3 regions of the Mesorhizobium sp. M6A.T.Ce.TU.016.01.1.1 genome follow, and region 3 is predicted to be linked to each of the others. Evidence: predicted binding sites of a transcription regulator. Region 3 holds the regulator's gene; each other region holds the start of a gene.

Region 1 (4,333 bases), on a different contig from region 3:
CTGAACTTCTCGCGCCTGACGCGGCGTGCCACCTGATGCATCGATTCCGTCAAGGCAGCCGTGAAGTCGGCTTCCTCGATCAGGCTGGCGATCAGGTCGAGCTGGTCATAAGGCAAATCCTCCTTCATCAGTTCGGCGGTGTAGGCACGGATATCGCGGCTGAGAATGTCGGTTGCGAGATAGTGCTCGCCCGGATCCGACGGCGCCTTCTTGGACGAGCGTGCGATGTCGAGGAACATTGCGCCGGCCTCGAGGTGACGGGCCGTTTCCTGCTGAACGGCGGGAACGGCCTTGGCAAAATCGCCGGCCAGCTTGCGGTCGAGGAATCTCGGCGTCGAGAAATCCTCCGCGTCATCGGCATCCGTGTGGCCGACACGCGACAAAATCCGCTCGAACACACCGATGAACGGGAACAGCAACAATGTATTGAAGATGTTGAAGAAGGTCGAGTAGAGGCCGACCGCGACCGGCACCAGGGGGAAGGTCTCCTTGCCGTCGACGATCACCGGGATGGCGGGATCGCCGCCGAAGAACTGCATGGCCCATTCCAGGACCTGCATGGAGACGAAGAACAGCGGGATGGTGATGCACACGCCGATGATGTTGAACGAGATGTGCGCGTAAGCGGTCCGCTTGGCGTTCTTCGAAAGATTGAGCGAAGCCATCCACGAGGTGATCGTGGTGCCGAGATCGGCGCCGAGCGAGAAGGCGACGGCCGTCGTCCAGTCGAGAATGCCGGCGGCGCCAAGGCCCATCACAATGCCGATCGTCGCCGAGGACGAATGGATCATGGCGGTCACGCCGGCGGCGATGAACACGCATTTGAGAAGGTTGACATAGGAGTCGGCCGTCAGCGTTTGCAGCAGCGCCATGACTTCGGGCAGGTTGCGAAGCGGGCGCAGGCCGCCGGTCATCAGGTTGAGGCCATAGAAGATCAGCGCGAAGCCCATGCAGGCGAGCGCAATGTTCTTGACCTTTTCGCTTTTGGCGAAGCAGTAGACCAGCGAGAACACGCCGGCCAGGATCAATCCAAGCGGGCCGAGCGGCAGGGCGATGAGCCCGTTGCCGAGCGTGGTGCCGATATTGGCGCCCATGATCACGCTGATCGCCGGCCTCAAGGCGATGACGCCGGCATTGACCAGGCCGACGACCATGACGCTCATCGCCGTCGACGACTGGATGACGCCGGTGATCAGCGTTCCTGCCAGCACGCCCTTGATCGGCGTTCCGGCGGCCTTGGCGAGAAAGGCGCGCATCCGGTTGACCGAAAGCGCCTGGATGCCGTTTGCCATGAAGTCGAGGCCGAGCATGAAGATGCCCAACCCCCCGATCACCGGCACGAGGATGTCCTTGAAGATATCTATGTCCATGTCACGCAGTCCCCAACAAGCCGTTACCACGGCGCGATATGACGTTCAGTTCAGGTGCTGCGCGAGGCAGCCTGGCTCTTCAGCTCAGTTTCCGACGGGCGCTTGGCTCGCCCAGTATTGTTCGACCTGGTCGACGAGCGCCTTCGGCAGCGGCACATAGCCGAGCGCGGTGGCGTCGCCGGCGCCCTGCGCGAAGGCGAGCCGGAAAAGGTCGTGCACGCGGCGATAGCGATGTTCCGAACGGCCCGAGACCTGAACGACCGCGAACACAGCCGTGCTGATCGGATAGGCGGCATCTCCGTCTCGATCGGTCAGCGAAGCGAAGAAATCGGTCGTTTGCGCCCAGTCGATGGACGTCGCAGCAGCCTGCACGCCGTCGGGCTCCGGCTTGACGAACTTGCCGGATTTGTTCTCGATCAGTGCGTAGGAAAGGCTGGCGCGCTGCGCCTGGCCGGATTCGGCATAGGCGATCGCCCCCTTCGTGTCATGCACGGCTCGAATGAGGTTCTGCGTGCCTTCGGCATCGGCGCCGAGCGGCCACGAGATCAGTGTGTTGGCGCCGTACTTGCTCTTCCACTCGTCGCTGACCGCCGACAGATACTCCGTGAACACAAAAGTCGAGCCGGACCCATCCTTACGGTGAAGAACGCTGATCCTAAGATCGGGCAGCGTCAGATCCGGATTCGCCGCCTTGATCGCGGGATCGGACCATGACTGGATCTTGCCCAGATAGATGTCGGCCAGAAGCGGCCCCGTCAGGCGAAGGCTTCCCGGGCCAATGCCGTCGAGATTGATGACGACGGCGATGGCGCCCATCACGATCGGAAACTGTTGGCGGCCGGCTTTCCTGAGGTCGGCGGCGTTGATCGGCGCATCCGTCGCGGCAAAGTCCATGTCCGGCTGGTCGAGACGCAGGACGCCGGCGAGCGAGCCGACGATCTCATAGTCGACCTTCCAATCGGGCGAGATATAGTCGCCGCCATCTGCGCGGGCGCTCTCGTAGGCCGTTGCCCATTTGCCGATGATCGGGGCAGCCAGTGTCGATCCAGCGCCGCGAATAGGCTCAGCCTGCGCAGCGGCCCCGATCATCAAGGCAACAGCCAGCGCGATGGCGCCACTTGATCCCGTTATCTTCGGCCATTTGCGCCGAAGTGACGCAAAGCTTGCTGGAAACATCATGGCGATCCCCGACTATACTGCGCAAATAAAAATCTACTTTTCAGTCTTGGCAGATATCAACAGTCGTCCGCCCGGCGAACACACACCGGCCGAGAGACAACATTGCTCATCGTATGAACCTTGGTTAACAATTGGATGACAGAGATCTTGTGGGGCGAATCTTTTTTATTCGGATTTTCCGCGATCACTTGTCCCGCCCGTTCCTCGGACTCCTATGAAGAATTGGGGTCCGAAGGACTGGGCTCCAACGTTGCGCCTCGCGCTCACCCTTCTCCCCTTGTGGGAGAAGGTGTCGCCGAAGGCGACGGATGAGGGGTGTTCCAGCTTGGCAACGACGGCGCTCCGTCCAACACCCCTCAACCGTCTTGGCGCTGCGCGCCAATCCACCTTCTCCCACAAGGGGAGAAGGGGAGAAGGAAGTCTACGCAGCCCTACTTCGCGTCGTGGAAGATGATGCCGACGGTATGGCGCATGCCGGAGCGAAGCCTACTGACGCCGTGCCTGAGATTGACGCGGTAGCTGCCTTTGCTGCCCTGGACCGGACGATTGTGCACCGCGAAGGCGACCGCATCGCCCTGGCGCAACGGCACCACCTCGGCCCGGCTCTGCATGCGCGGGCGCTGTTCGGTCAGCACGAACTCGCCGCCGGTGAAATCCTTGCCGGGTTCGGACAGCAGGATTGCCACCTGCAGCGGGAAGGCAAGATCGCCGTAGAGATCCTGATGCAGGCAGTTGAAGTCACCGGGACCATATTGCAGCAGCAGCGGCGTCGGCCGTGTCTGGCCCTGGGCGTGGCATTGCTTGAGGAACGCGGCGTGCTCGTCCGGGTAGCGCTGCGCGATGCCCATGCGCTCGTTCCAGTCGTTGGCGACCGCGGCGAGGCGCGGATAGAGCGCGGTGCGCAAGCCGCCGATCAGCTCGGGCAAGGGATAGCGGAAATAGCGGTACTCGCCCTTGCCGAAGCCGTGCCGCGCCATATGGACATGGCTGCGGAAATGGCTCTCGTCCGGGTAAAGCCCGGCGACCTCCCGGCATTCTTGCGGCGTCAGCAGCTTTTCCATCACCGCGCAGCCATAGCCGCTCATCTCCCCGGCCAACGCCTGCCAATCATATGCGGCGACGCGCGTCTCCGCCGATCGGACCGCTGCCTTCGAACCTATCGAATGAATGGTCATGGCTTTGCCTCCTCTGGCTTCGTCCTGCCATCAGAGATGGGTAAAACAGTGCGCGCGAACCACCCGTTTCCTGCCAACTGGGGTTTTGCGCACAGAACGAAGCGTCAAGCGGCGTCCCACCGGCTCGATGGAGCGACCGCCAACGATCCTTGGGTTCAACCGCGACGTGCAGGTTCGGGTTCCTCGGGCGCCGGCTCGGTCGTTCCGCCGCCTGACGTGGCGAGAAACAGGACGGCGCAGAGCATGATCGCAGCACCAAGCACGCCGGCGGACGACATCCGCTCGCCCAGGAAAAGTGCCGCGCCCAGGGCGCCGAACACGCTTTCGGCGCTGACGATTACCGCCGCGTGGCTGGCCGAGGTGAAACGCTGGGCAATCGTCTGGATGCCGAAGCAGACGGCTGTAGAGAATACGCCGAGCACAAGCAGTTGCGGCCAGGCATCGAACGCATTGGCAGGCGACAGATTGCCATGGAAGAAGCCGAGCGGCAGGCTGATCACCGCCGCGCCAAGGAACTGCGCCGCCATGGCGGTGAACGGGCGTCCATAGGTCTGCGCATGACGACCGAGCTCGACCATCCAGAGCGCGTAACAGCCCGCCGACAGCATG
Region 2 (4,333 bases), on a different contig from region 3:
TCTTGAGCACATCTTCGGCGCGGTGGATGAAATCGGGACCGTTGACCGCCTCGCGGGCAGCCGCGGTCGCCAGCACATACATGTGCTCGGCGCCGGCCTGCTCGGACAGCGCACGGAAACGGCGAAACTCCTCCATCGAGCGCGTCACCGCCTCGGGGTCCAGCTTTCCGGTCGACACGATGCCGCGACCGAGGCCAGCCAGCATCTTTTCGTTGAACAGCGTGGTCGGCGAGCGCGCCAGCCCCTCATAGACGACAAGACGGATCGAGTTCGACCCGATGTCGATGATGGACAGCGGTCGGCGGTCCTGAAGCCGGCCCTGGGACGTTGAAATCATCAGCCGGTCGCTGCGCCGTTTTTCTTGCGGCGCTTGAACTGCGCGATGCGCTTGGGCGCATGCGATTTCAGCGCATCACCCCGTCCGGAAAGGCTCGGATTGGTCATGAAATATTCCTGCGCGTTGAACGGTTCCTCGCCCTCCTCAAGCACGGCGCGCCGGGAGGTTCCGTCAGCCAATACGTCGAAACTTTGCTGGTTGTCCATGATGTTGCCCAGCATGATCTGGCCGAGCACTTGTTCATGCACCGTTGGATTGGTGATCGGCACCATGGTTTCGACGCGGCGGTCGAGATTGCGCGGCATCAAATCGGCCGACGAGATGTAGACGACCGCCCCGTCCGACGGCAGTCCATGGCCGTTGCCGAAACAGTAGATGCGGCTGTGTTCGAGGAAGCGGCCGACGATCGACTTGACCCTTATGTTTTCCGACAGGCCCGGCACCTGGGGCCTCAGGCAGCAGATGCCGCGCACGACTAGATCGATCTCGACGCCGGCGCGGCTGGCGTCATAGAGCGCGTCGATGATGATCGGGTCGACCAGCGAATTCATCTTCATCCAGATGCGGGCCGGCCTGCCCTCCAGCGCATGAGCAATCTCGGCCGAAATGTGCTTGAGGATGCGCTTGCGCAGCGTGAAGGGCGAGATGGCCAGCCGCATCTCCTCGGTCGGCTCGGCGTAGCCGGTGATGAAGTTGAACAGCTGGGCGACATCGCGGGCGATCGTCGGATCGGTGGTGAAGAAGGACAGGTCGGTGTAGATGCGCGCGGTGACCGGGTGGTAGTTGCCGGTGCCGAGATGCACGTAGTTGCGCAGCTTGCCGTCCTCGCGCCGCACCACCAGCGACATTTTCGCATGGGTCTTCAGCTCGAGGAAGCCGAACACGACCTGAACGCCGGCGCGCTCGAGATCGCGGGCCCAGCGGATGTTGGCTTCCTCGTCGAAACGCGCCTTGAGCTCGACCAGCGCCGTCACCGACTTGCCGGCCTCGGCCGCGTCGACCAAGGCGCGCACGATCGGGCTGTCGTTCGAGGTGCGATAGAGCGTCTGCTTGATCGCCACCACTTCCGGATCGGCCATCGCCTGGCGCAGGAACTGCACCACCACATCGAAGGATTCGTAGGGGTGGTGAACGATGATGTCCTTCTCGCGTATAGCAGCGAAACAGTCACCGCCATGCTCGCGGATGCGCTCGGGAAAGCGCGGATTATAGGGCGTGAACTTGAGATCGTCGCGGGCGATGGCGACGATCTCGGAAATCTGGCTGAGCGCCAGCGGACCGGTGAGCACGCTGATGCGGCTCGACGAGACGCCAAGCTCGCCGGCGACGAACTCGCGCAGCTCGGCCGGCATCAGCTTGTCGAATTCGATGCGGATGACCGAGCCGCGGCGGCGGCGCTTCAGCGCCGTCTCGAACAGGCGCACGAGATCCTCGGACTCCTCCTCGACCTCGATGTCACTGTCGCGGATGATGCGGAACGTGCCGGAGCCCTTGACTTCGTAGCCGGGGAACAGCTTGCCGATATAGAGGCCGACCGCCTCTTCCAGTGGAATGAAGCGGACATGACGCTTGCGGTCCGGCAAGCGGATGAAGCGCTTCAGCGCCACCGGCAGACGCAACAGCGCACTCATCTCCTCGCCATTCCTGCGATGGCGCAGTTGCAGGGCCATCGAGAAGCCGAGATTGGGAATGAACGGGAACGGATGCGCCGGGTCGATCGAAAGCGGTGTGAGCACCGGAAAGACCTGCTCCTGGAAATGATCCTCGAGCCAGGTCTTCTCGTCCTTGGTCAGCGCATCGCGGCTGATGCTCTCGATGCCTTCCTTGTCGAGCAGCAGCATCAGCGCGGAAAGGCTATTCTGCTGATCCTCCTGCAGACGCTCGACCTCGCGCAGCAGCTGTTCCAGCTGTTGTTCGGGGGTGCGGCCGTCCGGGCTCTTCAGCGTGATGCCTTCGCGAACCTGGCCGGCGAGACCGGCGACGCGCACCATGAAGAACTCGTCGAGATTGGCGGCGGATATCGACAGGAAGCGGACACGCTCGAGCAGCGGATGATTGGCGTTCAGCGACTCCTCAAGGACGCGGCGGTTGAATTGCAGCCAGGAAAACTCGCGGTTGACGAAGCGGTCCGGGTTGCCGCCCTCTGGGCTCGCCACCTCGACAGTGGTGAATTCGCTCTGCACCGGCTTTAGTTCGTTCATGGTTCCTGCTCGTTTCGCACCCGCTGCCCAGAGCGTCACGCGTCGTTCCGGATGCGCAAAGGACGCTCTACCACTTTTAAGCTACGCATGATCCCCAGCGAAACCGAATTCGATTTTCGCGGCCATGCCTTAACCGGCTTAGCTTATCCTGTGACAGGCTTTTACGACAGTTTGATTTCATCGATCTTGCAAAGAGACAGCTTATGATCCAGATGCAATCCAGGTACAGCGCAGCGCGTCCTTTGGACGCGCAAAGGACGCGGTAGAATTTTGATTTTGCGCATGATCCGAGGTCATGCGGCAAATTTAGGAGACGACGATGGCAGGCGGTTCCATTCCCCATTTCCAGAACGATGCGGGCTATGCGGCGATCGACATCGGCGTCAAGGAATTCATGTGCACCGGCGCCAATCCGCCTTTCGACCATCCGCATGTGTTTCTCGACATGGGCGACGACAATGAAAAGGTCTGCCCCTATTGCTCGACGCTTTATCGCTATTCGCCAAAGCTGAAGGCGACGGAAACGCAGCCTGCGGGATGCCTGTATATCGACCAGGCCGCCTGACGCGCACGTCATCCCTATGGACGACACGCGGTCCGGGCAGGTCGTCATCGCCGGAGCCGGCGTCGCCGGACTGACTGCGGCGCTGGCATTTTCCGAGCGCGGCTATCTGGTGCGGCTGTTTGAGCAGGCGCCGCGCCTCGAAGCGGCCGGCGCCGGCATCCAGCTCTCACCCAACGCGACGCGCATCCTTCGCCAGCTCGGCGTGCTCGACCGGCTGTTGCCGGCGGCGGTGCGGCCGGAGGCGGTCGTGCTCAAGGACGCCGCCACGCTGCGCGAGCTGGCGCGGGTGCCGCTTGGCGAAGCAGCCGAAAGGCGCTGGCAGGCGCCCTATCTCGTCGCTCATCGGGCTGATCTGCAAGAGGCGCTGATGGCGCGCCTTGCCGAACAGCCGGACATCAGTCTCGTCACCGGAGCGCGCGTCGGCGGCGTCGCGGCAGGACCGCACCATACCACGGCAACAGTCGAGATTGCCGGCAAGACCATCGAAGCCGACGGCTTTCTGCTGATCGGTGCCGACGGCGTCTGGTCGGCGATCCGTGCCTTCGGCGGATTTGCCGCCCAAAGCCGGTTTTCGGGCGAGCTTGCCTGGCGCGCGACGGTCAGCGCAGACAGTGTCGCGGGAGAAGCCGTTGCGGCGGTTGGCGCCGCCAATTGCGTGACCGCCTTCCTGCATCCCGGCTTCCACCTCGTCGCCTATCCGGTCAGCAATGGCGCGGCGTTCAATCTGGCCGCCTTCACCAGGGGCGAGATCATCGCCGAGGGCTGGTCGGGCCACGCCGACCCCGAAATCCTCGTCGGCGCCATGCGTGGCACGGCGGCAGCACTGGCCCGGCTTGCCGAGGATGCCGGCCTGTGGACGGCATGGCCGATCCATACTGTTGACCAGGCACAGCCATGGACGACGCCCGCCGGTATCGCGCTGATCGGTGATGCGGCGCATGCGATGACGCCGTTTGCGGCGCAGGGCGCGGCGATGGCGGTCGAGGATGCCGCAACCCTTGCCGGCTTTATCGCCGCCTCGCCCGCCGATCCATGGGGCGCGCTTGCTGCCTGGGAAAAAATGCGGCGGCCGCGCATCGCCAAAGTCGCCCGCCGCGGCGCCGTCAACCGCTTTGCCTGGCACGCTTCCGGGCCGGTGGCGGTCGCGCGCAACCTGTTCCTGAAGCTGCGCTCGCCCGAAAAGCTCGCGGCGGATTTGGACTGGCTCTATGGCTGGCAGGCGCCGGACTC
Region 3 (4,333 bases):
AATGCCTTCGTCCAGCGCCTTTTGCACCGCCGGCCCGATGGCCGACGCATCTTGCGCAAGGATGATGAGCGCGTTGGCGCCCTGCGAGATCAGGCTCTCGACATCGGTCAGCTGCTTGCCGGGATTGGACTGCGCATCGGCGGAAATATACTTGTCGCCGGCGGCCTCGATCGCTGTCTTCATGGCGGCTTCGTCGGTCTTCCAGCGCTCTTCCTGGAAGTTCGACCACGAAACGCCAATGACCTTGTCCTTCGCCTGTGCGACCGACGCGAGCGTCAGCGACATGGCGACCCCCGCCAGGATGGCGGCTGCGAATCTCTTCATGATAGTCCTCCCTGCGCCGCGATACGGCGCGACCAAACTGGCCCGAAGGCCGGCACAAAGGCTCTATTTTTTCGAGCCTCGAAAAAATACTGGTCCAACGCCGAAGCGCTGTCAACATCAATTCTGATGGATTTTGATGTCCCTGCCGACTTTTTTCGAGCCCCGGAATAAACAATGACAGGGCCTTCTGCTTCTGCCAGTATTTGTCGGACGCTACCGACGGCTTCCGGTTCATGAGCGGCCGCGGCAAGAGGGAGGAAGCAAAGGATGTCGGTTGGAATCCGTCATGACGATTTGCGTCGGCGCAACCGGGCGATGGTGATTTCGGCCGTACGCCGGGCAGGCCAGCCGTCGCGAACCGAGATCGCCGCGACCACCGGCCTCAGCCATTCGACCATATCGGCGATCTCTTCCGACCTCATCCAGGAAGGCATCCTGACCGAGAGCAAAGCGAGCGAGACCGTTTCGCTGAAACGCGGCCGGCCGCAGGTCGGCCTTAGCCTCAATCCGGAAGCGGCAGCGGTGTTGGCCGTCGTGTTGTCGCTGAATTTCCTTTCGGTCGCCGTCATCGATTATGCCGGACAAGTGGTCGCCGAGGAACAGCGCCGGCTGGACACGCTGACCATGTCGCGCGACGAGCTGATCGACGAATGTGTCGCCATCGTCCGGCGCCGGCTCGAAGATCCCGATCTCGATGTCCAAAGCGTCGCCCGCATCGCGCTGGCGATCCAGGGCATCACCGATTCCCATGCGCGCGCCATGTTGTGGTCGCCGATCACGCCGCAGACGAACATTGCCTTCGCCGACATTCTGGAACGTGAGTTCGGCATCCCGGCCATCATGGAGAACGACTGCAACATGATGGCCGTGGCGCTGCGCTGGCGCGACCCGGATCGCTACCGCGACGATTTCATCGCCATCCTGCTCTCCCACGGCATCGGCATGGGGCTGGTGCTGAAGGGCGAACTGTTCACCGGCACCCATTCCTCAGGCGGCGAATTCGGCCACATGATCCACCGGCCGGGCGGCGCGCTTTGCCGCTGCGGGCGGCGCGGCTGCGTCGAGGCCTATGCCGGCAACTACGCCATCTGGCGCAATGCAAGGCAGTTGAGCGAGAACGCCGAGCCGGTCGCCGATGTCAGCGACGCCGAGATGCGGGCACTGGCGGCCCGGGCGCGCCAGACGGACGGACCCGAGCGCGAAGCCTACCGCAAGGCCGGCGAAGCGCTCGGCTTCGGGCTCGGCAGCCTGTTCGCGTTGATCGATCCGGCGCCGGTCGCCATGGTCGGCGCCAGCGCTGCCGCCTTCGACCTGATCGAGCCGGCCCTGCGCGAGGCCATCGCTCAGACCGCCGGCGGTCAGCATTCGGGTTCGATTTCCTTCGACACTGAGCCGAACGAGCTGCCGCTGATCCGCGAAGGCTGCGCCATGCGAGCGCTGAGCTTCGTCGACCAGGAGATTTTCGCGCCGGGCGCGCAAGGGAAGTCCGGCACGGCCAGGAAGCACGTGGCCTGAATGGAAGAACGCAGCTTGAATTTAGGCAGTCTGTTCAGTCTTCCCTGATCGCATAGCCCGCGCCGCGGATGGTGCGGATGACATCGGGCATGCGGCCATTGTTGACCGCCTTGCGCAGCCGGCCGACATGGACGTCCACCGTGCGCTCGTCGATGTAGATCGTCTCGCCCCAGACATTGTCGAGCAACTGGCTGCGCGAGAACACCCGACCCGGGTGCCGCATCATGAATTCGAGCAGCCGGAATTCGGTCGGCCCGAGCCGGATCTCGCTCTTCTTGCGATAGACCCTGTGCGATTCGCGATCGAGCATGATGTCACCGACCTTCAGCACGCTGGACAGCACTTCGGGCTTGGCGCGGCGCAGCAGCGCCTTGACCCTGGCCATGAATTCCGGTGTCGAGAACGGCTTGACCAGATAGTCGTCGGCCCCGGTCGAGAGGCCGCGCACCCGGTCGCTTTCCTCGCCGCGCGCGGTCAGCATGATGATCGGCAGCCGCTCGGTTTCGGGACGCACCCGAAGGCGACGGCAAAGCTCGATGCCCGAAACCGCCGGCACCATCCAGTCGAGCACCAGAAGATCGGGCACGTTTTCCTGAAGCCGGATTTCGGCCTCGTCGCCGCGCGTCACCACCTCGACCTGATAGCCTTCGGATTCCAGATTGTAGCGAAGGAGGACGCCCAGCGGCTCTTCGTCCTCCACCACCATGATGCGCGGCGCGATCATCGGCCGGTTACCCCTGTCATGTCGCCGACGCCGGCATCGTCGTTTCGTCGAGCTTCGGCCGATCCGCCGGCAATTGCTGCCCGGTCACGACATAGTAGGCGTTCTCGGCGATGTTGGTGACATGATCGCCGATACGCTCGAGATTCTTGGCGCAGAACAGAAGATGCGTGCAGGCGGTGATGTTGCGCGGATCCTCCATCATGTAGGTCAGGAGTTCGCGAAAAACCGCCGTGTATTTCACGTCGATCTTCTCGTCGGCGGCGCGCAGCTCTTTCAACGCGCCGGCGTTGCGCGACACATAGTGCTCGACCACGCCGCGGAGCTGCTCGAGAACGAGATCCGCCATCGCGTCGATACCGTGCGAGAGATTACGCGGCGTGGCGCTCTGCCCGACGGCGCTGACCCGCTTGGCTATGTTCTTGGCTAGGTCGCCGATGCGCTCGAGATCGCCGGCCATCCGGATTGCGCCAACCACGGCGCGCAGATCTTGCGCCATCGGCTGCCGCTTGGCGATCAGCGTGATCGCGCTGTCGTCGAGTTCACGCTGCCGCGCATCCATGATGGCGTCATCCGAGACGACGCGCTGCGCCATCGCATTATCTGACGCGAGCAACGCGCGGATCGAGGCTGCGACCATCGCGGCGGCAAGCTCGTCCATGTCGCGGATCAGCCTGTCGATGTGCTCCAGTTCCTCGTCGAAAGATGCGACGGTATGTTCACCCATGATACTGTCCTCGTGCTCGAAATTCGCCGGACCGCTTAGCCGAACCGGCCGGTGATGTAGTCCTGGGTGCGCTTGTCGTCGGGGTTGGTGAACATCTTGTCGGTCGCGCCCTCCTCGACCAGATAGCCGAGATGGAACATCGCCGTGCGCTGCGACACGCGCGCTGCCTGCTGCATCGAATGGGTGACGATGACGATCGTGTAGTTCTGGCGCAGTTCGTCAATCAGTTCCTCGACACGGGCGGTGGCGATCGGATCGAGCGCAGAACACGGCTCGTCCATCAGGATCACTTCCGGTGACACAGCGATGGCGCGCGCAATGCACAGGCGCTGCTGCTGGCCACCGGAAAGGCCAGTGCCCGACTCGAGCAGGCGATCCTTGACCTCGTTGAACAGGCCGGCCTTCTTCAGGCTCGATTCGACGATGCCGTCCAACTCCGCCTTGCTCCTGGCCAGACCGTGAATGCGCGGACCGTAGGCGACGTTTTCGTAGATCGACTTCGGAAACGGGTTCGGCTTCTGGAACACCATGCCGACGCGAGCTCGCAGCTCGACGACATCGATTTTCGGGTCGTAGACATCCTCGTTGTCGAGCGTGATCTTGCCGCTTACCCGCGCGATGTCGATCGTGTCGTTCATTCGGTTCAAGCAACGCAGAAAGGTCGACTTGCCGCAGCCCGATGGGCCGATCAACGCCGTCACCTGGTTCTCGCGGACATCGAGATCCACGTCGAACAGAGCTCGCTTCTCGCCGTAATGAACGGAGACCTTTTCGCCCTTCATCTTGATCGAAGGCTCGTTGGTTCCGCTACTCAGTTTCTGCTCGACGCTGGCTTCCGTCATGATGTTCATATCCTCTACTCCTTACCAGCGCCGCTCGAAGCGCCTGCGCAGTATCACCGCGATGGCATTCATGATGACCAAAAACACCAGCAAAATCAAAATCGCCGCCGAAGTCTTCTGCTGGAACCCCGCTTCAGGAAAATCGGCCCACATGAATATCTGCACCGGCAGGATCGTCGCGGGATCGGTGAAGCCACCGGGAAT

What was found. Region 3 encodes PhoB, which activates phosphate uptake and scavenging genes when phosphate is short. Its sites were predicted from a motif close to TGTCATNNANCTGTCAT; they were not measured.
Region 1: pstS (phosphate ABC transporter substrate-binding protein PstS) is a predicted target of PhoB. The motif match lies at 2,674-2,690, and genes of this name have one in related genera.
Region 2: EOC94_RS30450 (RNA degradosome polyphosphate kinase) is a predicted target of PhoB. The motif match lies at 2,702-2,718, and genes of this name have one in related genera.

What each region holds. Positions count from the first base shown of each region.
Region 1 covers NZ_RZTJ01000011.1:539-4,871, forward strand. Annotated here, with positions in the region: gene EOC94_RS19930 (Na/Pi symporter) at 1-1,370, opposite strand, end outside; gene pstS (phosphate ABC transporter substrate-binding protein PstS) at 1,455-2,549, opposite strand; gene EOC94_RS19940 (2OG-Fe(II) oxygenase) at 2,981-3,724, opposite strand; gene EOC94_RS19945 (DMT family transporter) at 3,880-4,333, opposite strand, start outside.
Region 2 covers NZ_RZTJ01000030.1:18,253-22,585, reverse strand. Annotated here, with positions in the region: gene ppx (exopolyphosphatase) at 1-337, opposite strand, end outside; gene EOC94_RS30450 (RNA degradosome polyphosphate kinase) at 337-2,538, opposite strand; gene EOC94_RS30445 (zinc-finger domain-containing protein) at 2,858-3,103, shown strand; gene EOC94_RS30440 (FAD-dependent monooxygenase) at 3,120-4,333, shown strand, end outside.
Region 3 covers NZ_RZTJ01000001.1:412,508-416,840, reverse strand. Annotated here, with positions in the region: gene xylF (D-xylose ABC transporter substrate-binding protein) at 1-324, opposite strand, end outside; gene EOC94_RS02165 (ROK family protein) at 592-1,839, shown strand; gene phoB (phosphate regulon transcriptional regulator PhoB) at 1,874-2,563, opposite strand; gene phoU (phosphate signaling complex protein PhoU) at 2,580-3,287, opposite strand; gene pstB (phosphate ABC transporter ATP-binding protein PstB) at 3,323-4,138, opposite strand; gene pstA (phosphate ABC transporter permease PstA) at 4,151-4,333, opposite strand, start outside.